Regions from separate parts of the Lysinibacillus sp. NPDC094177 genome, predicted to be linked through region 3. Evidence: riboswitches for the same ligand, from Rfam matches in the RefSeq annotation. Region 3 holds a riboswitch; each other region holds the start of a gene.

What was found. A riboswitch is a leader RNA that binds a small molecule or an ion and turns the genes downstream of it on or off. The one in region 3 is predicted to bind cyclic di-GMP.
Region 1: linked by a shared signal. The riboswitch ahead of ACQKNC_RS20355 (methyl-accepting chemotaxis protein) and the one ahead of ACQKNC_RS01095 (amidase) in region 3 are both predicted to bind cyclic di-GMP.
Region 2: linked by a shared signal. The riboswitch ahead of ACQKNC_RS20300 (hypothetical protein) and the one ahead of ACQKNC_RS01095 (amidase) in region 3 are both predicted to bind cyclic di-GMP.

The regions. Positions count from the first base shown of each region.
Region 1 is NZ_JBNNTW010000018.1:28,467-40,262, reverse strand. It holds gene ACQKNC_RS20370 (methyl-accepting chemotaxis protein) at 10-1,704, shown strand; gene ACQKNC_RS20365 (hypothetical protein) at 1,851-2,534, opposite strand; gene ACQKNC_RS20360 (methyl-accepting chemotaxis protein) at 2,621-4,366, opposite strand; gene ACQKNC_RS20355 (methyl-accepting chemotaxis protein) at 4,698-6,437, opposite strand; cyclic di-GMP riboswitch class I at 6,540-6,625, opposite strand; gene ACQKNC_RS20350 (hypothetical protein) at 7,094-7,291, opposite strand; gene ACQKNC_RS20345 (DUF1456 family protein) at 7,618-8,115, opposite strand; gene ACQKNC_RS20340 (alpha/beta-type small acid-soluble spore protein) at 8,321-8,518, shown strand; gene ACQKNC_RS20335 (MFS transporter) at 8,911-10,122, opposite strand; gene ACQKNC_RS20330 (ABC transporter permease) at 10,530-11,796, opposite strand, start outside.
Region 2 is NZ_JBNNTW010000018.1:20,301-27,898, forward strand. It holds gene ACQKNC_RS20290 (cysteine hydrolase family protein) at 1-285, shown strand, start outside; gene ACQKNC_RS20295 (APC family permease) at 299-1,642, shown strand; cyclic di-GMP riboswitch class I at 2,093-2,179, shown strand; gene ACQKNC_RS20300 (hypothetical protein) at 2,358-2,732, shown strand; gene ACQKNC_RS20305 (hypothetical protein) at 2,775-3,488, shown strand; gene ACQKNC_RS20310 (methyl-accepting chemotaxis protein) at 3,532-4,611, shown strand; gene ACQKNC_RS20315 (tRNA dihydrouridine synthase) at 5,120-6,088, shown strand; gene ACQKNC_RS20320 (TetR/AcrR family transcriptional regulator) at 6,339-6,902, shown strand; gene ACQKNC_RS20325 (ATP-binding cassette domain-containing protein) at 6,915-7,598, shown strand, end outside.
Region 3 is NZ_JBNNTW010000001.1:223,642-235,437, forward strand. It holds gene ACQKNC_RS01060 (polysaccharide deacetylase family protein) at 1-104, shown strand, start outside; gene ACQKNC_RS01065 (glycosyltransferase family protein) at 127-1,314, shown strand; gene ACQKNC_RS01070 (glycosyltransferase family protein) at 1,357-2,547, shown strand; gene ACQKNC_RS01075 (tetratricopeptide repeat protein) at 2,855-3,595, opposite strand; gene ACQKNC_RS01080 (hypothetical protein) at 4,139-4,345, shown strand; gene ACQKNC_RS01085 (saccharopine dehydrogenase family protein) at 4,592-5,821, shown strand; gene nspC (carboxynorspermidine decarboxylase) at 5,818-6,957, shown strand; gene ACQKNC_RS01095 (amidase) at 7,002-7,889, opposite strand; cyclic di-GMP riboswitch class I at 7,933-8,021, opposite strand; gene ACQKNC_RS01100 (DUF6366 family protein) at 8,259-8,465, opposite strand; gene ACQKNC_RS01105 (chemotaxis protein CheW) at 8,687-9,175, opposite strand; gene ACQKNC_RS01110 (M20/M25/M40 family metallo-hydrolase) at 9,201-10,316, opposite strand; gene ACQKNC_RS01115 (hypothetical protein) at 10,899-11,796, opposite strand, start outside.

The sequences.
Region 1 (11,796 bases), on a different contig from region 3:
TGGGAAAAGATGAAAGGTATTTTTCAGTTTAAAACACTTAAAGCTCGAATATTAAGTTCATTTCTTCTTTTATTAGCATTAGTTGTTTGTTTTACAACTTATACTTACATTTCTAATAATAAGATGGAAAAACAAGCAGAAGGTTTAGTGAAAGAAGATTTAATTGTCTTAGCTGCAAGTAAAAATTTAGCAATGTCTATGAGTGTTCGTCTCTCTGCAGCTTTAAGCTATGTTGTATCAGGTAAAGAAAAATACATAGAAACTTTTAATGAATATCGACAAATCGCTGAGGAAAGCAATAGTATTATGTCGAAATACGAAAATACACCTGAGCGAGAAGCGCTAGTAGAAAAAGCACGTACATGGAGTAATCGCGTAAATACCGAAGTATTCGATGTTTATAAAAAAGGCGATAAAGAATTAGCATTAAAAAATCTAATTGCTATAAATAATCTTGTAACTGAAGTTCGTACTGGTTATGAAGAATTGGCCAATAAACACTCAGATGCCATTAATAAGGTAGGAGACAACGTAGTATCAACAAGTTTAAGCAATAAAACAGTTGGAATAATCTTTAGCATTGTATTAACAATTGCAGGTATCCTAATTGCCATAGTCACTGCTAACAATATTTCTAAGCCTATTGTGACTGTCTCAAAGCGCATGAGCGAATTAGCGGATGGCAATTTGCAACATGAACTACTTCCAATAACTCATCATAATGAAATTGGTCAATTAATGCTTTCCGCAAATGATATGAATGAAAAATTAAAGCAAACGATAAGCTCAATCCATGCTGTTTCCGAAACAGTAGCAGCTAGTAGTGAAGAGCTGGCCCAATCTTCTAATGAAGTACAAACGGGTACAGAACAAATTACCGTAACTATGCAGGAGCTGGCCTCTGGCACAGAAACACAAGCATCTACAGCAGGTGATTTAGCCGAAACCATGGCTTCTTTCCAGCGTAGTATTCATGAAACAACACAGGAAGGCATTGAATTAAAAGAGCATTCAAGTCATGTACAAGATTTAACAACTACAGGTAAAGGCTTAATGATACAATCAACACAACAAATGGCAACCATTAATGAAATAGTTTTAGATTCAGTGAAAAAAGTTGAAGGCTTAAATGTGCAGTCTGCTGAAATTTCCAAACTTGTTTCTGTCATTGATGATATTTCAAACCAAACAAATTTACTTGCCTTAAACGCTGCCATCGAAGCAGCTCGTGCAGGAGAGCATGGTAAAGGTTTTGCTGTTGTTGCCGATGAAGTTCGTAAGCTTGCCGAACAAGTTCAATTCTCTGTTACTGATATTTCAACAATCGTCAACCGTATTCAAGGTGAAACAGGCAATGTAACAACCGCTCTGCAATCCGGCTATGAGGAAGTAAAAAAAGGAACCGCCCAACTAAATCAAACAAATGAAACATTTGACCAAATTTCGGAAGCCGTTGAAGAAATGATTCTTAACATAAATACCATTTCAAGCAATTTAAACAAAGTTGCTCAAAATTCTGAGTCTATCAATGTCTCAGTTGATGAAATGGCTTCTATTTCTCAAGAGTCTGCAGCTGGAGTAGAACAAACAACAGCAACTGTAGAGGAAACAGCCGCTACAATGGAAGAAATCTCAAGGAGTGCAAATCAGCTCGCTGGTATGTCTGAAGAGCTAAATATTCAATTACAGCAATTTAAAATTTAAGGTTCGGGTGTTAATCCAATCTGTTTCGGACGATACCTGATCACTTCAAGCAGCACTTCAAGCAGATATCTGAACATTGTAATCTTTCCTAGAAAAAGCTATCTCGACAATTACGTTCGAGATAGCTTTCTCTTCTAAATAATAGTTTATTGCCAATGTCTAATTGGAACCCTTTCAAGCTCATAACGTTTTATAATAACACTGATCTTCTTAAACCAATCCTCACATAACTCTAGCGCTTCTTGATACTCATCCTCTTCTCTGGATATAGGCTCACTATTATCCATAAAAACATATTCTAGAATAGGGTCAGATAGGTTATCAGCTACAATTTTCAATGTCAATTGAGACACAGTGTTATACTCCGGGTCCTCTTCATCTAATTCTTCTTCCATATCCATATCTTCACCAAGTAATGAACCACTAATTAAGTTATTGCTTGTCCTTGCAATATACATTTCGTCTTCTACTATAGCAACTTCATATATTTTATTGAATGGGATTTCTTTTTTTATCAATTCCTCTTCTAAATCTTCTCGACTTACAAGGAAAAGTGTATTAGAAGGTTCATTTAATAATAAAGCACTTAAACAATCATTTGAGATGATGCAATGTGTATGAGGGATAGCCAAAAGCTCTTCTTCACTTGCCTCTTTCAATTCATTTAATTCATTGATATAGATATATCGCTCTTTCACATACCGAATAACACCTGCTATTAATAGCCCTAGACCAATTAAAGAATATACCTTACTAAATATAGCCGTTTCGACTGAATTTGCTAGTAATAAATAGATTATCCCTAGACATAAAAGAAAAAAGGTCTTCATCCATATCCCACCCTCAAAAAGATAATCGATAGGATTATTTCATCCTTATTAATAGAAATTTTATTCTAACGATTATCTTTTCATTCTTAATTTCTATGGGAATTATCTTCGTTTTTAGCATCTACATCAAACTTTGAAACGGATTTTTCAAGTTCTTCTGCCATTTTGTTCAGTATTAAAATAGAATGGAGAATATCTTGATTGTAGCTTTCTTGTTCCATCGTACGTTCTACAACACTTTCTGTTGCCTTTGCAGCCTTATTAGCAAGCATCGTTGTTTCCAAAACTCCTGCTGTAATCTCCTCAGAAAATGCAGACATTTCTTCTGAAGTTACAGAAACTTGTTTTGTATGAGATACTACGCCCTGAATAGATTGAAGAATACTTTCAAATGATTTCCCAGCTTCTTCAACAGTTTGTAAACCATCTTCTACATTTTCTGTTACAACATTCATAGTTTGCACCGTTAAGCTCGTATCCTCATTTATTTTAGAAATCAAATCTGATATGCTATTTGCCGATTTTTCTGACTGCTCAGCAAGCTTTCTTACTTCTTCAGCTACTACGGCAAAGCCCTTTCCAGATTCACCAGCTCTAGCTGCTTCAATCGCAGCATTTAATGCAAGTAGATTCGTTTGTGAAGCAATATCACGAATCATATTAATAATAAGTGATACTTCATTTGATTGACTCTCTAGTTTTTTTATTGCATGTGCGGATAATTGAACTGATTCATTAATAATATTCATTTGATGAATCACTTTTTCAATGTTTCCATTTCCAAGCTCTACATTTTGTAAGCTAATAGATGATAATTGAGATACATTTGAAGAAGCCTCGGCAATTTGTTGAATGCCCTCTGACATTTGCTCTAATGTCGCAGAGCTTTCCTCTGAGCTTTTATACTGTGCATGCGCTCCAGCCGACACTTCCTGGATGGAGGCCGAAATATGACTAATCGCTTCAGTTGCCTTTTCACTACTTTTTGCCACTCCGTTAGTCGTTTCGATTAGCTGTTTAGAATTAGAATTGATTCCAATGATAATATTTTGTAAATCTAGTACCATTTGTTGAAATGCATTTGTTAAAACACCTATTTCATCTTTTCGATCTGTTTCTATTTTTACGGTTAAATCACCATTGCCAACTTGTTTTACTTGTGATGTTAGTTTTCTTAATGGTTTCGTTAAATAATTTGTGAAGAAATAAACGATACAGATTCCTACTATTAAAACAATTAGCGTAATCAATATAATTTTCTTTTGATTAGCATTCATGTCCGCATATACTTCTGTAGCATCTAAGTCTGCCCCTAATAATCCTATAACTTCTCCAGCAGTATTTTTTATCGGTGCATAGATAGCAAGCACAGCTCCGTATTGTGGATCATTTGATAGTTGAAATTGTACTTTACCTGTTTCAAATACTTGCTTAATTTTAGGATATGATTCGGGTGATTCCTCTTTAACACCAATCGTTGAATCCTTTTTCGGTTCGCTATCTACCATATAATAGTAGTCATATCCCTTACCATTTTTTATCCGAGTCATCGTATACAAACTGGATACCTTATAAAGCTTTTTAACAGAGCTTAATTCTTTTTGCAATTTATAATAATTGTCATCTTTTTTTGCTCCAATTTCAAATCTTTGAAAGCCTTTAACATCTACTTTGGAGATTGCCCGATCAATCATATTTAAGTTTTGCAGACCAACTGTCTCTTTCACTAGATTCAACGAAGAACGATAAATAAGAAAACTAATCAGTAAACATGATATAACAAGTAAAATTGAAAATACCATTAACATTTTGATTTTTAAGCTATTTCGCATCGATGAACTCCTTATAATTATTTTTTTATTTCATTTTCCACGTGAATATTTACTCCAAAATAAGAATATTTGTAACTATAAATTATACAATATCCCACCAGTACAATGTCATTATTTACCAATAAATAGAATTTTCTTACATAAACTAGCTATAACTAATCATTTTTAAGTGTCATTTTTTCAGCACAAAAAAAAACGAGAACATTGAAATTCAATGCTCTCGTTTCATCTTGTCTACAAAAGAATAAATGTAAAATAATACAAATCGATAAATAAAAGTTGATTTCACTTTGTCTTCAATTTCCTCGTAACTCCGTGAAAAATCAACACATCATTCATTCTCCAATTTGAATTTTGCTACAAGTACCTGCAATTCTTCTGCAGTGTTTCCTAATGAATACGATGCCTCTTTCACCTCTTGCATAGTTGTCAATTGCTCTTGAGTTGCATTTGACACATTAGACGAAAATTCAGATGACTGCTCCGTAGATTGCTTAATATTATTGACAGATGCTGCAACTTCCTCCGAAGAAGCAGAAATTTGTTGAGATGCAGCCGAAATTTCACGAATCTGACTTGCAACTTCTTCTGATGAAGCGAGTATTTCTTTAAAGATTTCCCCTACTTCATTTGTAAACTCCATACCAGCCTTTACATCTTCTTTACCTTTTTCCATTACAGCGATAGAAGCGTTAGAATCAGCTTGGACTGTACTAATTAAATTGTATATTTCCGTTGCAGATTGTGATGATTGTTCCGCTAATCGTCTAACCTCGTCAGCGACAACAGCGAAGCCTTTCCCGTGCTCTCCTGCTCTAGCAGCTTCAATTGCCGCATTTAATGCTAGTAGGTTTGTTTGATCGGCTATTGCTGTAATAAGACTTACAATATCGCTAATTTTTTTCGTATTGATATGTAATCCGTTTATCGTTGTCCCTATTTGTTCAACAGAATCATTAATCAATTCCATTTGTGCAATGACTTTCTGAACAATATGGTTTCCACGTTCTGAAGCTTGAGAAGCAGAAATAGATGATTCAGCAGCTGTATTAGCAGAGTCAGCAATTTGCTGGATGCCTGTCGCTGTTTCCTCCATAGCAGCAGCTGTTTCCTCAGTCATAACCATTGAAGCCTCAGAATTTTGCGTGATTTGCCCCATGTCTTGAGCAATATTTGTTGCACTATTATATGTCTGTGCTGCATTAACAGTTAGCTGGTTAGCTGCTGAAGATACATTATCAGATGTATTTCTAATATTTAAAATGATATGTTGTAAACTTGAAACCATCGTATTAATAGATTCAGATAAACTTCCGATTTCGTCCTTCGTTATTTCTAAATCCACATTTACTAATTCCCCATTCGCTACTTGATTTGCAGCATTTACTACTTTCTTAAGTGGTTTTAATAGACGATCAATAACTATGTAAAGTAAAACTAATAAAATTAAAATTCCAATAACAGCTATAACAATCTGTTTTATAACACTGGTTTTAATGATCGTATTTATGTAGTCCGCAGAATAATCAATACCTAATAATGCAATGAGCTTTCCATTGTCATCTTTAATTGGGCTAAATACAGTTCGCCATGAACCATAAGGGTCTTGGTAAATATCGGTTACCTCAGTACTATTATTCTCAATTGCCAAATTAGCTGTTTTCACATGTTCATCTGCTAAATCAGTATCGACTTCACCAGCTTCATTTATATCGTTCAAATTAGATGTATAGCCTATCGGTTTAATACCACTTGCATCCTGCACATCCCAAATATAGCTCCACCTCATAATTCCTTGTTCTTCTTTAATCTTATCGAGTTGTTTTTGAACTTTCTTAAATATAGCATTAGTCTCTCCCTTTTCAGTCAATAAATCTTTAATATCATCACTATCAAGATTCATAGCTGTCAATAAACCAACACTTTTTAACTCTTGTTCTAAATCACCAGACATTCGATTGTTTAATTCTCTAATACTTTGCGTAGTAATAATAGCAATTAGAAGCAAAACAATAATAGAAACCGTTAGTAAAAGTTTGTATTTTAATGGAACATTTTTCAACAACTTCATGATTATTACTTCCTCCTTTATCGTATTTTTGGCAAAAAAATAACCTATTTCAAAAGAAACAGGCATCAAAGAATATAACTAGCAATATATGTACTTGACTAGTACTCCTGCTTAGCCAGCATAGCATACACTACCTTAGACCTATAACTTCGCGTCTCTACCTAACAGTAGATTTACCCATCTTTTCCCTCACAAAATTAACATAATGGGTAAAAGTAGTCAATGTCACTAGATAAAAATACACATATTTTTTACAATTTTAATATTATAAAATGAGTACTATTACATAATTTTCTCAGCTCATCCATAATACTCTTCAGAGACATCCGCCGGAAACTTTAGGCCAACACGACGTCGGTCACTCAGGCGTTTTCACAGGATGTGAAGTTCTTAGCCTGAGTTCCTCTTTTCAGCAGATGTTTGTTCACCCACTGAAAAGTAACTTAAACCCGCGTTTATCTCACCACCTATTGAGGGGAGACTTCTGTACCAGTCGCTACGCTTTCGGTCAAAAGACTTTTGTAGCTACCGTTTCACTTACGTTACATAAAACATTTGCTGAAAGAAGTTAAAAACAGCTACAACGTAATATTGTAGCTGCTACTATAATTTTAAATAATCAATTACCCCTAAATGATTATTCATATTAAAGATCGTTATCTATTTAGTACCATGACTAAAACTGACGGTATGAATGATAAAGCAAACATGCATGAATACCACATAGATGTACGGCGTAATGAAAAACGAACTTTTTTCTTTTCTGCATAAAAAATATCTAACATAACTGAAGCAACAACAAGTGGGATAGTAACACATGCGATAGCAACTAATAAAATGTCTAAACCAAACATAAAAGCACCCCTCTGTTCGTGAACATTTATTTTCCATCTTTGTGACAACTTTATGTCAATATTAGTGTACACAATTTCGCCACAAGTTGTCAATTAGATTTAACTAAGAAAAAAATGCTTTTTATAGAAAATTTTCATCACAACAAAGGTATTTACGTAAGGATTTCAAAAAAAAGCAGCTACAAATTCGCAGCTGCTTTGTTAATCATTAATATATTGGATGTTTACTAAAATTCCCACTTGATTATTCAGGAAAGAACGTTTATTATAGCGCCTTGACTTAACGCTTCTTTTTAATAAGGAACAGACTTTAATATTGAGCCATTTTACTCTTCTCTATATTTATATGTCAGCCCTCTTAAAAAATTTCTCACAAAGCGATCGCCACATTCTTTATAATTACGATGACTTGGACTTCTTAAAATGGCACCTAATTCGCCTTTCGAAACGCTAACGCCTCCGTCATATAAAATATCGAGCATTTCCTCACTCGTTAAGGCTAACGCAATCTTCACTTTCTTTAATAACATATTATTAGGGCTTTCTTTCCCAGAAACAGGTAGTGGTCCTTCTAGCTGACCAGACTTAGGCTTTTGCGACCCTCGTTTAAATGTAATAAATCCATTTAAAAATGCCTCTACCATTTTATTATTACATTTGATGTATTCTTCTGGTGCTTCTTCCTCATCATTAACTTTAATAAGCATGTTCAATACTTCTTCCTTCGTAAAGTCCATGCCGCCTAACTTAAAAATTTCAACCATATCTTTATTTTTGATATCTAGTGCATATCTTAAACGAATTAATATATCATTGTTCGTCATTTAAAAAACCTCCATTTTGACTGTAAAAGCGCTTCTAACAATCCTATCCTCGAAACTGAAGCATACTTTATTATAGCAGAGACATACACAATTTTAGCTAGCTTTCCAAAAGTTACTTTCTATAGTATTTAGAATGTGCATTTTACTTTTTAACATGTATGATTAGCTAACTCTCGACCATTCTAATCTCAAGGAGGTGAGATAAATGGCTAATCGTAGTTCAAATAAGCTTCTAGTTCCTGGTGTACATGAAGCTGTTGATCAATTGAAATATGAAATCGCACAAGAATTTAATGTACAATTAGGGCCAGAAGCCTCTTCTCGTGCAAACGGTTCAGTCGGAGGAGAAATCACAAAACGCCTCGTAGAAATGGCTGAAAAACGTTCAAAAGGTTTATTATAATAATAAATTTCAAAAAGAACGAATCCCTTTTTTAAATTGGAATTCGTTCTTTCATGCTTTAACATCTTTCAGCGGGTGTCCAAACATCTGTACCTGTCGCTACGCTTTCGCACAGAATGAACCCCTTTTGCTGACGCTACGTTAGCACTGCGCTTTCGCACAAAAAACATCTGTTGGCCTAAAGCCTCCGGCGGATGTCACGGAATCGAAAAGGAGTTCTTAGAGGATGTTAGCCTAAAATCATCGCACCCATGCGATAACGGCTAACTGACCTGCATCGGTAAAAACGCCACGTCCTGTGGCATTACCGAAATGACCGACATCTTGTCGGCCCTCACGCAGGCCTAAGCACAAAGCCGATTCCGAACGCAATTATGCCAGGCATAATTGATTTAATTAATTTCAACTGGTTGTAGAGCCTTGCTTGCCCCTTTTAGAGTTAGCATAACGATAAAGGAAATGCAATATAAGGCAGCTAAGTAGATCATTACGACCGTCATATCATAACTTTGAAGAATATAGCCGACAAAGATCGGTGAAAATCCTCCAATTGCTCTACCGAAGTTAAAAATCGTGTTTGTTGCTGTACTTCGGATTTGCACCGGATAGAAGCTACTAATTAAAGCTCCATACCCTGCGAACATGCCGTTTGAGAAGAAGCCGACAATCGCGCCACCGATTAAAATTGCGACACTTCCTGTGGCATAAGAGTATAAAAACACAGCACATGCGGAAGCAAGTAAAAAGAAACCAAATGCACGCTTTGCGCCAAATCGGTCCATAAATCGTCCAAATGTTAGCATCCCGATAATCATGCCTACTGCTGTGCTAATTGTCCAAAGTGCCGAGCTTGAAACGGAAAGACCTTGAGATTTTTGCAACATTGACGGCAACCAAATCATTAAGCCGTTGTAACCAGCAATTTGAACTGTTGCCATAACGATTAATGTGATGGTCGTCATCGATGTTCTCGGCGTTTTAAATAGTTGTGCCAGCTTACCTTTTTCATGTTGCTTATCGATTTTTTTATTCTTCTGAGCAGCCAACCACTCTGGTGATTCCTCAAGATTTTTTCGTACAATAAAAGCAAAAATTACAGGTACCACACCAACAAAGAATAAAGCTCTCCATCCTAAAGTAGGAAGAATAACGGCACTTAGTAATGCTGCTAAAATAACTCCGTATTGAGCACCTACACTAACATATGAAGAGGCTCTTCCTTGCTTATTCTTCGGCCAAGCCTCAGCAACAAGCGCCATACCAATGCCGTATTCGCCCCCTGCACCAAGACCTGCAATAAATCTATAAATATAAATTTGTTCAATATTTGTTGCTAATCCAGTTAAAGCTGTACCAATTGCAAACAACAAGACGGTATAAGTAAACACTTTTACCCGCCCATACTTATCAGCTAAAACCCCGAAAATAATACCACCCAACAGCATGCCAATATTCGTTATAGAAGATATCAAACCACCCGTTGCGAGATCAATGTTAAATTCCGAAATAATCATTGTCATCGCAAAGGAAATAAACATAATGTCCATTCCTTCCAACGTTAAACCAGCTACTGAAGCTACCACTGTTTTCTTACGATAATCCATTCTTACTATCCTCCAGTTTTCATTGTTAAAGATCTCTTTTAGCCTATTTGAGGGAATGGATTATTCAATTCTTTTCCATTCTCTTTTGAAGCCTCACGGGACTCCCTTTAAAAGAGGTATAATTAGCAAAATAAAAGCCCTTCTGTCACAGAGGACAAAAGGGCATGCGAAAACAAAGATATTGTTAGCTTTAAAAATATCATGTAGCCCTTTTCAGCCTCTCTGGACCGTATTAAAGGAAATTTATTTCGTTCATTTATATCGTTCTACATTCTATAAGATTATTATTGAAAAAGCAATGTATTTTTAAGAAAAGAGATAAAAAATATCGAAGGTAAATTGAGATCACCCCTAAAAGTTAGACAATAAAGTGGTTTGGCATGAACATCGAATTGTGTTTTGTAATGCTAATTTTTAATATCACGCTTCCGAAAACCAATAAAGCTGATTATCATTAATCCTACCCCAATTGCACTTAATAGGAATAACGGCATAAAGGTTGCCTCCTCTATAGGTACATGTGGAACATGACCAAATGGAGATAGCTTCCCTAACCAACTCGGAAATTGAATCAAGTTTCCTAAATATAGGACAATAAATGAATACATAAAATAAAACCAAATCAAATAGGTAAGCCTTGGTAAAAACCCATTAAGTACTGCAGTGATACCAATCATGACAAGTATTGCCGGGTAAAATACAAGAGCTGAGCTATAAACCATGCTGAATTCAAGACCATGTTCTACAACTGCTGTACCAGCTGCCCATAGACCAATTGCGGTAAGGGAAATCATCACAAAACTATTCACAATTGCTAGTATTAAGTATGATCCCATTAGCTTAGTCCTCGATACAGCCCTACCTAATAAATGCTCCAGTCGCCCCTTTTTTTCTTCAGCACGTAGTTTATTCATAGCCAAAATAGGAGGAATTGTTGCTATTAAGGAAAGAATTATCATTAATGTCGGAATAAATTGTTCAACTAAGGAAGCACCTTCTGCTTGCTGCAACAATTGTTGATACATTTCATTTCCTTTAAAAAAGGATTCCAAATCACCAAATATAGATCCATAAGATGCTCCAAGTATAAATAAGCCAATTGCCCATGCAATAAAGCCTGTTCGCTGTAATCGAAATGCTAGACCAATTGGGCTTTGTAAAAGGCGAGATGCATTACTTTTCCCTGGTTTGGATGCTATGAACCCTTGTTCTAAATCGCGAATACTATTTAGGTAAATTGCAATTATAAATAATAGGATAGTAAAAGCCAGCATTAATAATATTGGCCCCCAATTATTAGATGAATATACTTCTGCTTTCGATACCCATCCTAATGGAGAAAGCCATGATAATTCTTCATTACTTATATCAGTGATTGCTCGAGAAAGATAAGCAAGAAGTAGTACTGCAACCGACCATCCAATCGTACCTCGGGAACTTTCTGAAAGTTGGGCAAAAATCGCTGTCACTCCTACAAAAATGAACCCCGTTCCGCCTAACGCAGCACCATAAAGTAAGGATCCTTCTAAATCCATACTTTCAATTCCTAGTACAAATAATCCAAAACCTATAAATAATGCTAAAACAATAAATGTACCACTTGCTACAATAAATGATGCACTTAAGTAAGAAAGGCGCCCTGATGGTAAAGAACGAATCATTTCAATGAGACCG
Region 2 (7,598 bases), on a different contig from region 3:
TTAAGTGGAACGAATTATGAATTTTTACTGCGTAATATGGGCATTGAAACAGTAGTTTGTACAGGTGTTGTAACAGATCAATGTGTTGCTTCAACAGTTCGAAGCTTAGCTGACGCAGGCTTTGAAGTTATTTTAGTTGAAGATGCATGTGCAGCTGCAACGCAACAGCTTCATGATGCTGAAATTATGATTATGAATCAAATTTATTGCCAAGTGATGAGTACAGATGAAGTAATTGATTTAGTAACGGAAGAACTATCAAAACACGAACCAATGAATGTGTGAGAGGAAATGGACTATGAGTCAAACACCAAATGATCATACACCACAGTTAAAACGTGTTTTAACATTAAAAGATTTAGTCATTTATGGTATTGCTTTTATGACACCGATTGCGCCAGCTTATATTTATGGCTTTGCAGCAGAGACTACAGGTGGGATGTTGCCATTAGCCTACTTGATTGCGATGGTTGCAATGATGTTTTCTGCATATAGTTACGGTCGAATGGCTGCTGTTTTTCCAAATGGAGGGTCAACTTATACATATACACAGCGTGCGATCAATCCGCATTTAGGTTTTTTTGCAGGTTGGGCAATGTTTATGGATTATGTCCTAGTGCCACTCATTGTATTTATGGTAGGTGCTTCATATGCGAATGCATTAATACCATCTGTTCCGTATTGGGTATGGGTGTTATTAATTGCAGGTATTATAACTACTGTAAATATTCTAGGTATTGGCATCGCAGCAAAAACAAATCAAATCCTCGTTATGTTTATGGGAATTGTAGTCGTTATTTTTGTTATTTTTTGTGTGAAGACAATTGTCGGTGGGGAAAGTGGTACGTCGCTCTTTACTGTTGTGCCGTTCTTCAACGATGAAAAATTCGTTATGTCTGCAATTATTTCTGGTGCAGCAATGGCCTGCTTCTCGTTTTTAGGGTTCGATTCGATTACTACTCTTTCAGAAGAGGCAGTTAATCCAAAAGATGATATTTGGAAGGCAGCTATTTTAGCTTGTTTAATCGGAGGACTTATTTTTATTGGGCAAGCGTATGTAGCTCAGCTCGTATGGCCTGATGTTACAAACTTTAGCTCAGCTGATACGGCTTTATTTGATATAGCTGAAAAAGCAGGTGGTGCAGTTCTTGCAACTCTTTATACGGTTGCGATTATTGTATCGACTGTGACAGCTGGTTTAACAGGACAAGCAAGTGCATCTCGTTTAATGTTTAGTATGGGTCGTGATGAGGTACTTTCGAAAAAGTTTTTCACACATTTACATCCAAAATATCAAACACCGGTATACAATATTTTATTGATGTGTGTGATTAGTGTTTTAGGAGCACTTTTTTTATCAGTAAATTTCGTAGCAGAATTAATGAACTTTGGAGGCCTGACTGGATTTATGTTTGTCAACTTGTCAGTGATCGTGTATTACTTCTTCCGTAAAAAAGAAAAGAAAATAATTCGATATTTATTAATTCCAGGGCTAGGATTTGGTATATGTTTCTACTTATTTATTAATTTATCACCGATGACATTGAAGATAGGCTTTATCTGGCTTGCAATCGGTTTTATCTATGCTTTCATTACGACGAAAGGCTTCAAAAAGAAACCACCAACTTTTACGGATTTATAAAATACCGAAAGAGCTTAGAGTGAATTTCTGAGATAAGTCAGTTATCTAGTATTGGTAATTTTTATCGATATTAGGTAGCTGATTTATTTTTATACAGGAATATCTGGGGATAGGTGTATTTTTTAATAAAAAATGATAAAACTTACTGTCAGAACAAACATCAATTAAATACAAAACTCTATATGACTTTTTCTAGTATTCTGTTGATTTAATTCTTCTTATTAGATGAATGTGAAAGAACATGTAGCCATTTGCTTTTCCTATAATCTGGGCAGAATAAGAGATGCCCTCTTTGTAAAATCATCAAACAGTATTTTCTTGTCCATTCCTTTAAATATACGGAAAAATTCTCTAATTTATCCGATATTCTTTAGAGAAAATTACCTACTATCGACAGAATTTGACAAAACATTTATAATTTAAATATAATATGTCAGCGTTATTTTAAAAAATTGAAAAAGGCAAACTTATCGAAAGGTAAGGACGCAAAGCTACGAGTCTAAAATTCTCTTGGATAATGATAGTCGGGTTGCCAAGATAATAAGTGATTTTTTGGCTATCCTAATAATGTTCAGGGATAGTTTTTTTTGTGGAAAAAAATTAAAAGGACTGATTCCAATCAGTTCGTAGCGACAGATGAGAAATGTATGTATTTAGTAATATTTATTACAAAAATGCTAACAGTTTTAAGAACGTTATAAAAAGGAGATTTGAGATGATAGTCGTTGATAAAGAGAAATATAAAATGGCAATTTATGAAGCAAAAAAAGAAGTACACGTCCAAATAATAGGGTTTATTAAAGCAGCTCTTGTAGAGGAGTATTTAAAAGATTTGGAAGAGACAGTGGCAAAAGTACAGAAAAATACATATACATTTGTTGTTGATGCAACATATCAATCACCTCTTCCTTCAAAGGTTTCGGCAGATCTAGGACAAACATTAATGTTTTATGCATCACTAGGCTTTAAAGATATATTTATTGTTAATCCAGCCTCTAAAATTGCATATGTGCAAGTGCGAAATGCTTTAGAGGGAGTTAATTTCCCAGGAACCGTAGTCGACAATGTTTCGCAATTACCAATGGGTTAATCTTTAAATAACTATAGTCACATTTTGAAAGAGGAATTTACGATGCATACAATTCAGGAATTATATACATATGAAATACTTACAAAAGACCAACCGGATTTAATTGAAAAGGCAGCAGAATGTTTAGCAAAAACATTTATTGGGGTAGATGTTGCTGGTAAATGGGTGCAAGAGCCAATTATCGGGTACGCCTTAAAACTACCTTACGAAGATTTCTATCAATTTACGAAGGAATATATTGAAGCAAATGTTCATCAAGGATACTGTGCTGTTGCACTAGATAAAGAGCAAAATGTTGTAGGCTCACTAGTTGGAGATACGAATGTCCTTGAAATTATCGAAGGGGATATGTTTGAAGGCACGTTTGCTGATATGAATATTGTTATGCGTGTATTAGAGGATATTGATGAACGTTTCCTAGGAGATTATAAAAAACGTTATGGAAAAGATATGGAAGATGGAGAAGTATTACATTTATTTTTATTAGGTGTAATTGCTGAGCATAATCGTCATGATATTGTACAAAGTTTAGGCGATGTATTAATAAAAAAAGCAACAGAAGAAGGCTTAAGATTAGTATTAGCTGAAGCGACAAATCCAAAGTCAATGCGTTTGCTGGAGAAGTATCATGGCCTGACAAAATACGTAAACGTAGAAGGGGACTATATTGTTCATAAATATGAAAGTAATGAAAATCTAAGCAGTATTCCATCGACTGTAGCAGATGGTATTTACATCATTGTAAGAGAACTATAAAATTTCATCACTCATACGTAAGTAGAATAGGAGAATTTTTTTCATGGAAGCTATTATGTTAGGGATTATTGTAGTTTTATTATGTACATCTTTGTATTTTGCTTACCGATATTTTTCACTTATACGTCATTCCCATATTAATAAAGAGGCACTAAATGGAATGAATGAATTATCAGCAGATCAAGTAAGTGAACAATTTAATAAATTCGCAAATAATGTGAATGAAAAAAGTAAAAATCTTTTAGAACATGGAGATTACGCAACTGAGAAGGCTGATACTGTAAGGGCCGCAATCGATGAAGTCGGTAAAGGATTAAACAAGCAACTAGTCGCTACTGAAGAGAGTGCTACTTCTATCGAAGACATCACAGTGGCTATTGAAGAGCTATCTATAAGATCTAACCAAATTTCAGAACAATCGAATACGACGTTAGAATTAACGCAAGAAGGTAATGAAAAGTTAAAAGATTCGTTGGTGAAAATGGAGCATTTTAATCAAACGATTAATACGACATTTGATGCAATCAATATACTTGGAGAAAAATCGTACGAAATTGGTAATATTGTTAAAGTAATTACAGGGATTTCAGAGCAAATAAATTTATTAGCATTGAACGCGGCTATCGAAGCAGCTCGTGCAGGAGAACACGGTAAAGGGTTTGCTGTAGTTGCTGATGAGGTTCGTAAATTGGCTGAACAATCGCGTCAGTCAGCTGATGAAGTTTCGAATATTGTAAAAAATATTCAAGAAGAGACGAACAAAGTTGTCATATCAATGAAGCAAGGAACAGAAGAGTTTGAACAAACAAATACTAAAATACTAGAAATCGAGAATATGTTCGAAAAAATTGTAGACACTACAAAAATTATTGCTGAAAATAATGCGGAATCATCTGCAAGCACAGAAGAATTATCTTCAAGTTCTCTGCAAATTATGGAAGCAATGAGGGATATTTCTTTCATTTCGCGAGAATCAGTAGAAATGTTTGAAGAGTTAGTTGGAATTAGCGATGATGAATTAAATACAATGCAAAAACTAGTTCAAGAAGCAGAGTATCTTGTAGATTTAAAAAATGATGCAGAAAAATTACTTTCTTCATTAAATCATGGTGTGGAAAGCTAAAGTGGTCGATCAAAAATAGGGTCACATTGTGAATGCAGTGCGTACTTGGCTGAATAAACCTAATTTAAGCGTGTTTTTGAACATCGCTTTTATTGGGTGTGTTTCTTTGGATTAGCTAACTTAATATTCGTTGAAATTAAAAAGCAGACGGTTTAGAAATGCGATATTGCATCTCTAATTGGCAGTCTGCTTTTACTGTTATTTTACAGTTCCACGATTAGCTAGTCTCACCACAGTATGAAGCGATAGCATGGTGGAGTTGGTATAATAGAAAAGCAGTTGATATAGAAAAAATCTATACCATCTGCTTTTTTGTTTATACCATTCAGGACCGATTTTCGTTAAAATAAACATTGCCGCTTTTCACAAATTATAAATGCCAAATGTACTTGTGTTGATAATAAGTTATTGAGCATGATATAAGTGTAAAAGAAGTGGAATATTTGGCTTTATATTTTTTAACTGAGAGTTTGAAGTTGTATCCATAGTGAGAGGATTTGAGTTTAAAATGATAGATAATTTTTGGCGTGATTTACCACGACCATTTTTTGTACTTGCACCAATGGAAGATGTGACAGATGTTGTATTTCGTCACGTAGTTAGTGAAGCCGGTCGACCGGATGTATTTTTCACAGAGTTTACAAACTCGGATAGCTATTGTCATCCAGAGGGCATGAAAAGTGTGCGTGGCCGTTTGATTTTTACAGAAGATGAACAGCCAATGGTGGCACATATTTGGGGGGACAATCCCGAATATTTCCGTCAAATGAGTATTGGCATGGCAGAACTAGGATTTAAAGGCATCGATATTAATATGGGCTGCCCTGTTCCGAATGTGGCATCGAGAGGGAAAGGTAGTGGCCTTATACTGCGTCCAGACGTTGCGGCAGAACTTATTCAAGCAGCAAAAGCGGGAGGACTGCCTGTCAGCGTGAAAACACGACTTGGCTATACGGATGTAAATGAGTGGAAGGAGTGGCTAATGCATATTTTAAAACAGGATATTGCGAACCTTTCTATTCATTTACGTACAAGAAAGGAAATGAGCCAAGTAGATGCGCATTGGGAGTTAATTCCGGAAATCAAAAAATTACGTGACCGTATTGCACCAAATACGCTACTAACAATCAATGGAGACATTCCTGATCGTCAAACTGGGCTGCAGCTTGCTGAACAATATGGTATTGATGGCGTTATGATCGGGCGAGGTATTTTTAAAAATCCTTTTGCTTTTGAAAAGGAGCCAAAAGAGCATAGCAGTAAAGAGTACCTTGATCTTTTAAGACTGCAGCTTGATCTTCAAGATCAATATGCGGAAGCACTGCCACGTTCAATCTCTGGGCTTCATCGCTTTTTCAAAATTTATGTTAAAGGATTCCGTGGAGCTGGTGAATTAAGAAATCAATTGATGAACACGAAATCAACAGATGAAGTGCGTGCATTGCTTGATAACTTTGGATCAAACAATGTTGATTAAGATGTACCATTGATATCAAAGAGGGGCAAAGAACCCCTCTTTTTTGTTGCCTAATACAGTTCTAACCTTGATGTAAAAGTTGAGATGCGACGGGTAGAAAATCGTGTCCTTTATTCCTTTTAATTTTTATTTGACCACAATGGTCATTTTTTGTTAAATTGGATATGACCACATCGGTCATTAAAGAAAGGAGATAATTATCATTAATTCCATATTTAACAGCCTAAAAACAGAAAAACAAGAGCGTATTATTAATGCCGCCATAAAAGAATTTGTGCAAAGTGGTTTTGACAAAGCTTCAACAAATGAAATTGTAAAAGAGGCAAGAATCTCTAAAGGTTCATTATTTAATTATTTTAATAGTAAGAAAGATCTTTATTTATATTTAATTGAATACTCTATTCAAGTCATTGAGAAAATATATGAGCATATAGATTTGAATGAAACGGATATATTTATAAGAATTGAGAAATTAGGATTAAAAAAATTGCATATACAAAGAAAATTCCCCCAGGTATTTGATTTTCTTTTTTCTTCAGTCCATGAGGAATCTGATGAAGTGAAGGAGGAGATTAAACAAAAAGTTAATTCTATTTTCGAAGAGGGAGTTACAAAAATATATGAGAATATAGACTACTCTAAATTTCGTGAGGACATCGATATTCAAAAAGCGATTGATATTCTTAATTGGACAATGTTCGGATTTGGGGAGAAAGTAATTAATCAATTAAACAGCTTTGAAGGAGTTAAGGAGGAGTATCTCGAAGAATGGGTAAAATATTCTGAAATTTTGAAATATAGTTTTTACAAATAAGGGGGATCAATCATGAACGTGTTGGAAGTTAGAAATTTAACGAAGAAGTTTGGGAAGTTTACAGCTTTAGACGGTGTTAATTTTGAGGTACGGAGTGGGGAGGTTTTTGGATTCATTGGTCCTAATGGGGCTGGTAAATCAACGACGATAGGGGTATTACTTGGTATTTTAAAGGCAACTGATGGAGAAGTTAAATTATTTGGTAAAGATGCTTGGAATGAAGCAGTGGAAATCCACAAGAGATTGGCTTATGTACCGGGTGATGTCAATTTATGGCCCAATTTAACAGGAGGAGAGGTAATTGATTTATTTGTTAAATTACGGGGAACCAATAATAAAAGTAAAAGAGAAGTATTAATAAAAAAATTTGATTTAGATCCAACAAAGAAATGCCGAACGTATTCTAAGGGAAACCGACAAAAGGTTGCATTAATAGCGGCATTTTCATCAGAGGCAGATTTGTATATTTTAGATGAACCAACCTCGGGCCTTGATCCGCTGATGGAGCAAGTTTTTCAAGAGTGTGTCATGGAGATTAAAAATAAAGGAAAAAGTGTGCTTCTTTCAAGTCATATCCTTTCTGAAGTAGAAAAATTGTGTGATAGAGTGGGAATCATTCGACAAGGTAAAATAATAGAAACTGGATCGTTAAATGAACTTCGTCACTTAACAAGAACACATATCCTTGTTGAGACA
Region 3 (11,796 bases):
ATTTAAATGGAAAACCTACAGCAGCTGCAATGGACCTCGTCATACCAGAACTGAAAAAACAGGGATATCAGTTAGTAAAAGTAAGTGAAATGCTATGGAACTAAGTTTTTACGGGAAGTGGATATTATGCGTATATTGTTTCTAGAAAGTGATCCGATGTGGATTTACGGACTTCCAAACGGTTTTTGTGATGCTGGGCATACCGTCATGATTTCGGGTCCTCTGACTGAGGACAGCATGACGGATATGATATCAAACTTTCACCCGGACTTAATTTTCACGATGGGACACACAGCAGAACATACAGAAGAAAAACAAAAGATGATTCGAGAATGTGTTACATCCACAAATATTCCACATGTCTATTGGTCTACAGAAGATCCAGGGTATACATTCACCTTTTCACTGCCTCTAATTCAGACCATTGAACCCGACTTTGTGTTCACCATTTGTCCTTCCAGAGTGGATTTCTATCGAGAGAAAAACATTCCTTCGGCACACTTGGATTTTGGATATCATTCAAGTGTTCATTCCCCTGCGGAAGTTGATGAAAAGCATAAGGCTCAGATTGCAATTGTTGCGAACGGTTATCCAATGCTATATACAAAAAGGCCTGACCACTACCGTTTTAAAGCGCTTAGGTCACTTCTAAGTCCATTTCTAGAGGAAAATATTAGAATTGATTTCTGGGGTCGCTACTGGGATCAAATGGAGCATATCCTTGGAAAGAAGATTCCCAATGAATGGATTCATGGGTTTCTTCCTTATACCGAGGCAAATAAAGTGTATAGTTCAGCAGAAATTATTTTAGGTATACAAAATCATGATACGCAATTAACACAGCGCACGTATGAAGTGCTGGGGTCAGGTGGTTTTTTGCTTACAAATGATACATCTGAAATTAGGAGATTATTTTCCACAGGTAAAGATCTTATCGTAAGTAATTCCTCTAAAGAAACGATTGAACTTGTAAAATACTATTTAAGTCATCCTGAAGAACGTAATAAAGTAAAGAAAGCAGGTATGGAAACCGTAAAAAAATACTCTTATGAGCAGCGGGCTAATTATATTATTGAAACACTCATCGGTGCTGGTATTCTTTCGAAAAGTGCGAAAAGCTCTGGAGAAGGAAAATTGGTTCATTATATGGATACATTACGGGAAAACTACGAAATTTATATCATTGAGCCAAATGATACTTTATGGAGTATATCAAGAAAGTTTGGAGTAAGCATTGAAGAAATTAAGCATTTAAATTGCCTTAAATCAGATACAATTGAGGTTAATCATTTTTTAAAGATAAAAAAGAAATAATTAAATTGTAATCTCTTTTTAGATAATAATAGAGGTGAAACAATGCGTATTCTCTTTTTAGAAAGCGGAGAAATTTGGACTAATAGTTTAGCAAGAGGGTTTCAAGCGGATGGGCATGATATTCTTATTTCAGGGTCTATAAATAATGAAGATCTATCCAAGATGATTGAAGATTTTAATCCTGATTTTGCTATTACTATCGGTTGGGGCAGTGAACATACAAAAGAAAAGCAAAAGATAATTCGAAAACAAATGGTATCACACAAAATTCCGTTGGTTTATTGGGCTGTCGAAGACCCAGCATATACAGATGTTTGGTCGATTCCTTTAGTAAATAATATTAAACCTGACTTTATTTTTACATTATGCCCCGATACTGTAGAAACCTATAAACAATTAGGAATACCTTCTGACCATTTAGATTTCGGTTACGAAGAAACGATACACCATCCAACTAATGTTCATCCTGAATATGAATCTGATATTGCTATAGTAGCAAATGCATACCCAGATATTTTACACAAATATCCAGAACATTACCGCCATAGTTCTTTGGATATTTTAATTAAACCACTTCTTATGGAGAATATTCGTATTGACTTTTGGGGGAACAATTGGGACAAAATGGGTGATTATTTTGGCTTTGAAATACCCAATGAATGGATTCATGGTTTTCTAAATTATAATGATGCTAATAAAGTGTACAGTTCCGCGAAAATTTTATTAGGTTTACAAAATTATCCTGATTTACTGACACAGCGGACCTATGAAATTTTAGGATCCGGCGGCTTTCTAATAACAGTAGATACACCTGGAGTAAGAAAAAATTTTATACCTGGAAAAGATTTGGTTGTCTCTTTATCGCCAGAAGAAACCGTACAGAAAATTAAATACTTCCTTAATCATTCCCAAAAAAGATCACAAGTTCAGATACAAGGACGAAAAACTGTTCAAGACCACTCATATAAAACCAGAGCAACGCAAATGATAAAAACATTAATTGACAATAACATTCTAAAAAATAGTTATTATCCTACCAAAGAAAAAGGTGAAATTTTATATTATAGGCCACTGGATGATTACGAAACCTATAAGGTTAATAAGGGAGATACTTTGTATAGAATATCCAGTGAATGGAGTGTTTCAATTAAGGATTTAATATCTCTAAATGGGTTAACATCTGATTTGATTTTTGAGGATCAGATACTAAAAATAAGGAAAAGGATTGTTTAAATCGCATTTAGAAGTAATAGAGGTAAGATCAAAAACTATTAAGACGTTGTTATAACAACGTTAATAGAATGTCGTATTTGTCCGTAAACTAGCAAAAAGTAGGTACAAGAAAAATCTTTTACCTACTTTTTTTTGTTGCAATTTCCACAACTTCTGCACCCACATGTACATCTGGTTTCGACCTTTCCACGGAGCAGATTCTTCTAATTGTTTCTCAATATAGTAAATCCATCTAACAGGCCTGAATTTTACCTATACATTAGTAAATCTATCTTTAAGTAACTTTTAGGACAGCTTCCCATTCCTCTTATAGCATTTGTTTTTTCCATTGTGACAGTACATCAGTGGATTTCGCAATGTCCACTTTTAATGCGACCTGTTTAGTAGAGCAACGTTTCTTAGCCTTTTCCCAGGCCTCTTCTAGAGCAGGTAAATAGCTTAAATTTTTTGTAGCTGCGACAAGCTGTAAAAAAATATTCCCCTGAATATAGTACCAGCGAGGGTTCATGTTATCTAACTGAATAGCTTCTTCAATAAGACGTAATGCTAAATACGGACTGCCTTCATTTCGACTCAAAAACTGTGCAAAGGCTCCCCAGTAAAGGGCTTTATTCGGCTGTAGTTTTATCGCTTCCGCAAATTGCACAAGTGCTTTGTCATGCTCCTTAGCAAGAACAAAGTATTCAGCCATAGTATAGTAAGCATTCGCTTGTGCCTCGACCGATCCAGCTAATAATTCATCTACTACTTTACCGAATTGCTGATCATCCTCACTCCCTATATATGCAGCTATTACATCACGCTCTGGATAGGAGCCATCTGTCCGTTCAACACTTTGCTTCACTTTTTCAGCAGTAGGAACTGGCATATTTGCATAACCGTTCGCTTCCAACAATGCGACGTGCTGTTGAATTGTTGGAAATGATTCTTGTTCTGTAAACGCACTATTAGCTAGAAGTGCTTTGGCTAATTGATAGCTTTCTTTCACACGACCATTTAAAAATAATTCATTTATCTGTTGGACTTGCTCATCAAACTGTTTGATCACTATTTAAATCCTCACCTTCACCAAAAGAAAAGTATTATAGGTATTTTACCATCTTTAGAGAGAAAAAGAGCATTTATCATGCTAAACAATCTAAATAGCTATAATTTTTCTATAATTCTTTTATTTTAACAGTACCCTATGTCCTCCAATTGTATAGCACTAGCGTAATAGGAATTCACTAAACTAGAATCTTATTATTAAAACGATGATCAAAATGATTCATCACCACAAGGATAACATTTGTGAAGCCTATACTATGTAAATAAGTTGATTATCGTTCCGATTGGGCTACTCCTTGGGGATTAGCGTCACAGATGAGACCATGGAGCGAGCAATTATAGGAACGAAGGCTAAGAGCATTACATCCTGTGATAACGCCTTCGTGAACAACATCGTGTTTGCCCAGTCGGAACAGAATTCAACCCTACGTTATGGGGATGAGCCTCAAAATTAAAAAACGTTGGATAAATTTCTGAATTATGAGATAATTGAAGCATGTTTTCATTTTTTGAGGGCATGTAAACTAAATTAGGAGGGCTTGCTATGAATAGACGATTTCATTTTGTATCGCTTATTATTGGAAATTTGTTAACACTAGGAGTTATTTTCATTTATGCTATGCAAAGTCAAGTGGATGTGGCCCTCAGCACATATGCCCTTGTAATGGGGTTTTTAAGCACATTACTACTTATCTTTTTTTATTTATGGGGGGATGAAAAACAACAAATTTCTAATCGTTTTTCTAAATAACTCGGTAGCAAAACCATAATTTTTTGAACAAAAAAATAATTTTCCCCTTTTCTGCTAAATGTAGTTAAGGGATTTTTTTTCACGAAAAGCTTCCTTTTTCGCGGTATTCCCCTCTGAATTTGACTTATTGTTGTAGAAAAATAAATTTTTTTGTAGAAAATTTAAAAACAATGATTGAGTAGTAAATCAATTTTCTGTATAATCAGCTTGTTTGACAATACTATTTATGAACCTGGGGGTAGACAATTGGGTAAAGCATTGATTATCGGAGCTGGCGGAGTAGCCAGTGTTGTGGTACACAAGTGTGTTCAAAATTCGGACGTATTTGAGGAGATTTGTATCGCAAGTAGAACTGTTTCAAAATGTGACGCTCTAAAAGAAAAACTAGATGGCGGAAAAACAAAGATTCATACTGCACAGGTAGACGCAGACAATACTGAAGAGGTTATTGAGCTTATTAAAGCCTTTGGACCTGATGTTGTTATTAATGTAGCACTACCTTATCAAGACTTAACGATTATGGATGCTTGCTTAGCGACGGGTGTACACTATGTGGATACTGCAAACTACGAGCCACCTGAAACGGCAAAATTTGAATATAAATGGCAATGGGCTTATAAAGAGAAGTTCGAAAAAGCTGGCTTAACTGCACTACTTGGTAGCGGTTTTGATCCAGGCGTAACTGGCGTTTTCACAGCTCATGCTCAAAAACATGAATTTGATGAAATCCACTACATTGATATTGTGGATGCAAATGCTGGAGATCACGGTTATCATTTCGCAACAAACTTCAACCCAGAAATCAACATTCGTGAAATTACTGCGAATGGTCGTTACTGGAAAGAAGGCGAGTGGATAGAAACTGCACCACTTGAGAAAAAAGAAGTGTATAACTTACCAGAAATTGGGCCAAAAGATATTTACCTGTTATACCATGAAGAGTTAGAATCTCTTGCTAAAAACATTAAAGGCTTAAAGCAAATTCGTTTCTGGATGACATTCTCAGAAAAATACTTAACACACTTAAAAGTATTAGAAAATGTTGGTATGACTTCTATCGAGCCTATCGAGTTTGAAGGACAAATGATTCAACCAATCCACTTCCTTAAAGCTGTACTACCTGATCCAGCATCACTTGGACCACGTACAAAAGGGAAAACAAATATCGGTTGTATCGTTCGCGGTCTAAAAGATGGCAAAGAAAAAACTTATTATGTGTACAACGTATGTGACCACGAAGAATGTTATAACGAGGTTGGTTCACAGGCGATTTCTTACACAACTGGTGTGCCAGCAATGATTGGTGCGATGCTTGTGATGAACGGTGAATGGCGTAAACCAGGCGTTTGGAACGTCGAAGATTTCAATCCAGATCCATTCATGGATGCGTTAAATAAATGGGGTCTACCATGGCAAGAAAGCCACAATCCAGAATTACTTGACCTTGATTTAGAAACGAAGGAATTAAGCCGATGAAACCAATTGATTTTTCAAAAGTTCCATCCCCTTCTTACGTAGTGGATGAGCGATTATTAACAAAAAATCTAGAGCTTTTAAAATCGATTCAAGATCGAACAGGCTGCCGTATTTTACTTGCCTTAAAAGGATTTTCAATGCATTCAACATTCCCATTAGTGGGTGAATATTTAGCAGGGATTACGTCCAGCTCATTATTTGAAGCACGATTAGGTTATGAAAAAATGGGCAAAGAAGTGCATGTCTATGCACCAGCTTACGTAGAGCATGAAATGGACGAGCTTCTTGGCTATGTTGATCATATTGTGTTTAATTCATTTAACCAATGGAATCAATATAAGGACAAAGTAAAATCTGCTGGTAAAACAATTGAATGTGGTATTCGTATCAATCCTGAGTACTCTGAAATTGAAACGGCCCTTTACGACCCTTGCTACACGAATTCTCGTCTTGGCACAACTTTAGCCAATTTCGACAAGTCACAGCTTGAAGGTATTGATGGTTTACACTTCCATGCAATGTGTGAGCAAAACTCAGATACTTTAGAGCGTATTATACAAGTTGTCGAAGAAAAATTTGGTGATGTCTTACATCAAATGAAATGGTTAAACTTTGGTGGAGGTCATCATATTACTCGTGACGATTATGATGTAGAAAAGCTTGTGAATGTCATTAATTACATTCAAGACAAGTATAACCTTCTCGTATATTTAGAGCCAGGTGAAGCTGTTGCCCTTAATACAGGTTATTTAGTAGCAACTGTTCTTGATGTGCAGAAAAACGGTATGGACCTAGCAATTTTAGATACATCGGCGACTTGCCATATGCCAGACGTTCTAGAAATGCCATACCGTCCAATGATTATCGGTTCAGGTCAACCAAATGAGCTAGCTTACACATATCGTCTAGGCGGACTTACATGTCTTGCTGGTGATGTGATAGGTGATTATTCATTTGAACAACCTTTACAACCAGGCGATCGTCTAGTATTCACAGATATGGCGCATTACTCAATGGTAAAAAATCATATGTTTAATGGTGTTAATCTTCCATCAATCGTTTCTTATAACGATGAGGAAGGCATTAAAGTCATTCGTGAATTTAAATTTGAAGACTATAGCGGTCGACTTTCGTAAAAACAAAGAAAATCCTCTCCAACTTATTGTTGGAGAGGATTTTTTTACGGCTGCATATTCATCCAACTATCAACATGATGAATGGCAAAACCATTATAGCTTGTTTTATTGGCATAATACTTATGAACTTGTGCTAACTGTTTATTCATGTAAGCTTCTCCATTATCATAGAAGGTAATATTTCTCCCTTCATCAGAGGCTCCGGTTTCTACACCAATAATAATTGATTTATTTACTTTATTTGCATAGTTTATTTCATGTTCAACAATTTTTATTATGTCTTTAGCGGTATCTCGATAGGCCATTATCGAAACACTTTCCACTTGGTCAATTACCCAATCCGCTAATAAACCTTGCCCAAATGGGTTATTGTATGTAATTTCGTCAAACCAAAATGGCATATCGACTTCTAATGGCAATTGTAATTGATCGGTATCCCCTTTCGCTCTAGTAAGAAGCGTTTGATAGGATTCAATCGTATTTACTTGGTTTGAGCTCCAACCACTATTTAAGTAGGGCTCTACATCGAGATGAACTCCAGAAAATTGCTCTGTTGCTGATGCATTTTCATTATATGTATGTAACCAGTCAAACAGCTGATCCTGCATTTTATAGCCATCTGTTGAAACCCAGTTTGCAGAACCATCTAACGCATATACTTTTATACCTTTTGCTGATGCTTTATCGATAAAACTTTTGTAATAGTTACTTGCTATATCACTATTAATTTGTAAATATAATTTATTTACCTGCTTACTTTCTAAAAATGAGAGTACTCCTGATTCATCTTCGACAATCTTTGTCGTATCCCACAACCAAGTAGCCCTATCTTGCACGGCCTTTGCGTCTACCTTTCCCATTGTTAATCCTAGTGTACTTACAATTGTTACTATAAAAACAATGATTGCTTTTGATAGTGAATGACTTACCATATATTACATCTCCATTCTATTCGCCGAGGCTCATAGAACAGAACCTGGCAACCTGACAATCATGCACTAAAATAGTGTTTAGACTCATGGCTTTGCGTCCTTCCCTTTCGGTGAAGTTTGCCTTTTACAGTAGTTTTCTTGCTTTACATAATACGACGTTGGAATGAAAATGTCTGTAGGTAAAACGCATAATTTTATTAACAACTTTCAAATAAGTTAATAAGAACACAGGTTATTTTTACTATATCAGCATAAAAACGTAGTAGTGATGATCAAGGTGAACATATTGGATGAATGATATGGAAGATGTATGTGTAGCAATTGAGAAAAAAGGAATGCAAAATTAGATAAAGATTCCTTTTGATATCTTTAACTGAAAAATAATTTATATGTAATGTATCCTATAAATAACACTAAAACTAACACTACCGTCTCTTTCCAGCCCATACCATTTAAATTTCCGCTAGTTCCCCTATTTATTCCATCGTTTAAAGAACCTGTAGCATTGTTTTTTAATTCAGTTTGTTTTAAACGCTCTCTTTTTTCTTCTGGTGTTTCCTTTTTCTTTGAATCCATATGACAAAACCTCCCCTAAATTAATGTTTACTTTTTATACTATAGAAAGACATATCCATTTTTATGCTTATTTGTAATGTGGCTTATTGGACGCCTCCAGGAAAGTGCGCCCAGTCGAAATGGAAAAGAGGTTAAAAAGAAAGACAGAATCACAAATTTGTAATTCTGCCTAAAACATCAACTATGAAGTGTTGTATTGGATTTATTAATCCTATAAAAACTCATGCCTCTACGTTTTCTTTTTCATTTTCAAGCATTTTGTGTAAATAATTTATTATTTCACGTATACCTTCTAATGAATTCACAAGTATTTTCGGGTCAACGTATGTGATCATACGATTTTCAAGATTAGCCACAGCTGTAAAGTATCGTGTTTTTGAATAATTGACAAGTCCCATTTGCTTTAATACCGACTCATCAAAATCAAGAATTTCACGAGCTTCCGTTACAAGTAATCCATAATTTACAACGTCCGTATTCAACACAATAACCCGTGCTGTTGCAGCATTAGAAGAACGATTATAAAGAATACGCTCAAAATCAAGCACAGGTACGAGCTCGCCACGAATTCTTGTAAAGCCTAGAAGATAATTAGGCAAATGAGGAATCGGTGTTACATGCTCTAGCTTTTCAATCGAAATCGCTTGTTCCACAGGCACTGCATATTCCTCTGTACCACAAGCAAAAACTACTGCCTTTACACTTTCCATGCGTTCACTTCCTTCGATTCTGTTGTTATTTTTTCGCAGACTCTTTAACGATTTCAACAAGTAAATCTGCTAATTTTTCTAATTCTTCTACTGGGATTTTTTCATTTGTTGTATGAATGTCCTCGTACCCAACCGACAGATTTACTGTTGGGATGCCAAAGCCTGCAATAACATTAGCATCGGAACCTCCGCCTGAAATGCCAAGCTTTGGTGTGCGGTCGATGTTGTGTGCAGCTGCCATTGCCACTTGAACAACTTTATCATTTTCTGTTACACGGAATCCAGGGTACATTAGCTTCACTTCTACTTCAGCTCGTGCCCCTAATGAAGCAGAAACTTGTTCAAACGTCTCTTGCATATGCTTAGTTTGTGCATCTAGCTTCGTTTTGTCGATAGAACGTGCTTCTGCTAGTATTGTTACTTCATCACATACAATATTTGTTGCCTGACCACCCTCAAAGCGACCGATATTTGCTGTAGTTTCTTCATCCAAACGACCAAGTTTCATTTGTGCGATACATTTGGAAGCAACTGTAATCGCTGATATTCCTTTTTCTGGAGCAACACCAGCGTGCGCTGTTTTCCCAATTATTTTAGCGAAAATTTTTGCTTGGAATGGAGCAGCAGTTACAATACCGCCTACTTTGCCATCGCTGTCTACAGCAAAGCCATATTTTGCTTTAATTTTAGCTGGATCTAACTCTTTAGCTCCAACGAGTCCACTTTCCTCGCCAGCCGTAATAATAAATTCAATATCCCCATGTTCAATATTTTGCTCTTTTAAGCGTTTAGCCATTTCAAATAATGCAGCTAGACCAGCTTTGTCATCAGCACCTAAAATAGTTGTACCATCTGAAACGATATAGCCATCTTCACGAAGCGATGGTTTAATCCCCTTACCTGGGACAACTGTATCCATATGAGAAGTAAAATAAATTGGTTCGACATCTAATGAACCCTTTAACGTAGCAAGTATATTACCTGCTCCATGTCCGTTACGAGTATGTGCATCATCTTGTTCAACTGTAAATCCAAGTGCTGTTAATTTGTTGATTAAAATCGGTGCAATCATTTGTTCATGTTTTGTTTCTGAATCGATTTGTACGAGTTCAAAAAACTCTTCTACTAAACGACTTGTCATGTTGTAGGACTCCCTTAGTTTACGTGGTTTTCCACGTTATAGTATATGTATTATTTTAGCACAACGTCTAGAGAGTTGAAATAATTCGCTTACAGGAACTACGCTATTTTATGAACGAATATCAATTACACCTTGGAATAATTTTCTTGACGTTTCGTTTTAATAAAGAGAAAAAAATCACGCTATACAAAAATGAATGCATGTATGATAAGTCAGCTTAATGCACTTTCGCAGAAAAAACATCTTGTGCTGACACTTCTCTTACATACAGACAAACCAGAAGATAAATTCTGAGTGAAATGATTGATCGGAGTGGAGACTGGGCGACTCTTGGGGATTAGCGATAGAGGAACGAAGGCTAAAAGCATCACATCCTGTGATAACGCCTTCATGACCTACATCGTGTAGGCCCAAGCGGCTCATCGGACGCCCCTAGGAAGCTCTGCTCTGCGCGAAAGTGAAGCGTCAGCGATAAAAGCGCCTAGTCGGAACGGAAATCACCCCCCGTTTTGCTGAAGAGCTGTACTTTTTTATTGTGAAACGAAGTAAAAACCTGTGAAAGAAGTAGATTCTTTTCACAGGTTACTTTATATATACGTTTGTATAAATCTCTTCTTTTTCTTTTAGAAGAGTCTGCAAATAATCATCTGCCTTGTTATGTTTATCCTGTAGACGCCAAATCGTATTATGTACATCATCTTGTACACGAGAAACCTGCTCTCTTGCAGTGGATATTTTAGAATGGACAGACCAAGCTGAAAAAATATCATCAAAGAAATAGTCTGCAAATCTTACAAATCCATCAGTTTCAATTGCTAATGATTTCGTTGACATATCATGTACATCCAGTAATTCGTTATAGAAGCGTTGTAACGCAATTTGAGAATTATGAAGATAATTTTCGGACTTATCAAGTGCATCATGCTTTAAATGTGTAGCAATGAGTCCCCCACCAAAAAATGTATCCCACGTTGAGTATCCATTTGCGGAATGCAAGGACTCAGCTGCTTGTCCAAGCTTAGTAAGTGCTGCTTCACCAGCCTCCTCTGCTTCCTTTATCTCTGTAATTAATTGTTTGGTTAACATTTCTTCATGCGCTAATTGTTCAAGCCTTTTTGCCTGTTTAGGCTCTTGTATTTGTAAGTAGCCTTTCTTTTTAGCATTTAATTGACTTAAAGCTTCTTGTAATTTTTGTTCATTAATTTGAGTAAGTTTAGTGTTTATTTTCCCTAAATCATTTGATAAATCAATTTCTATCTTTTTTGCTTCATTTATTTTTAATTCAAGAATGGCTGCTTTATCAATTTTTTCTGCACGTAGCTCATCTTGTTGCCCTGTCCACGTACGAATCATATTCATAAATGAAAAACCTTCTAACTTATCGAGTTTCAAACGGATTTGATTGAGTGCTGTAGAATGTTTGTAAATTTCCTGTTGTGCATGCTCGAGTTGCTTTTCAATTAAGACCTTTTGTTCACTT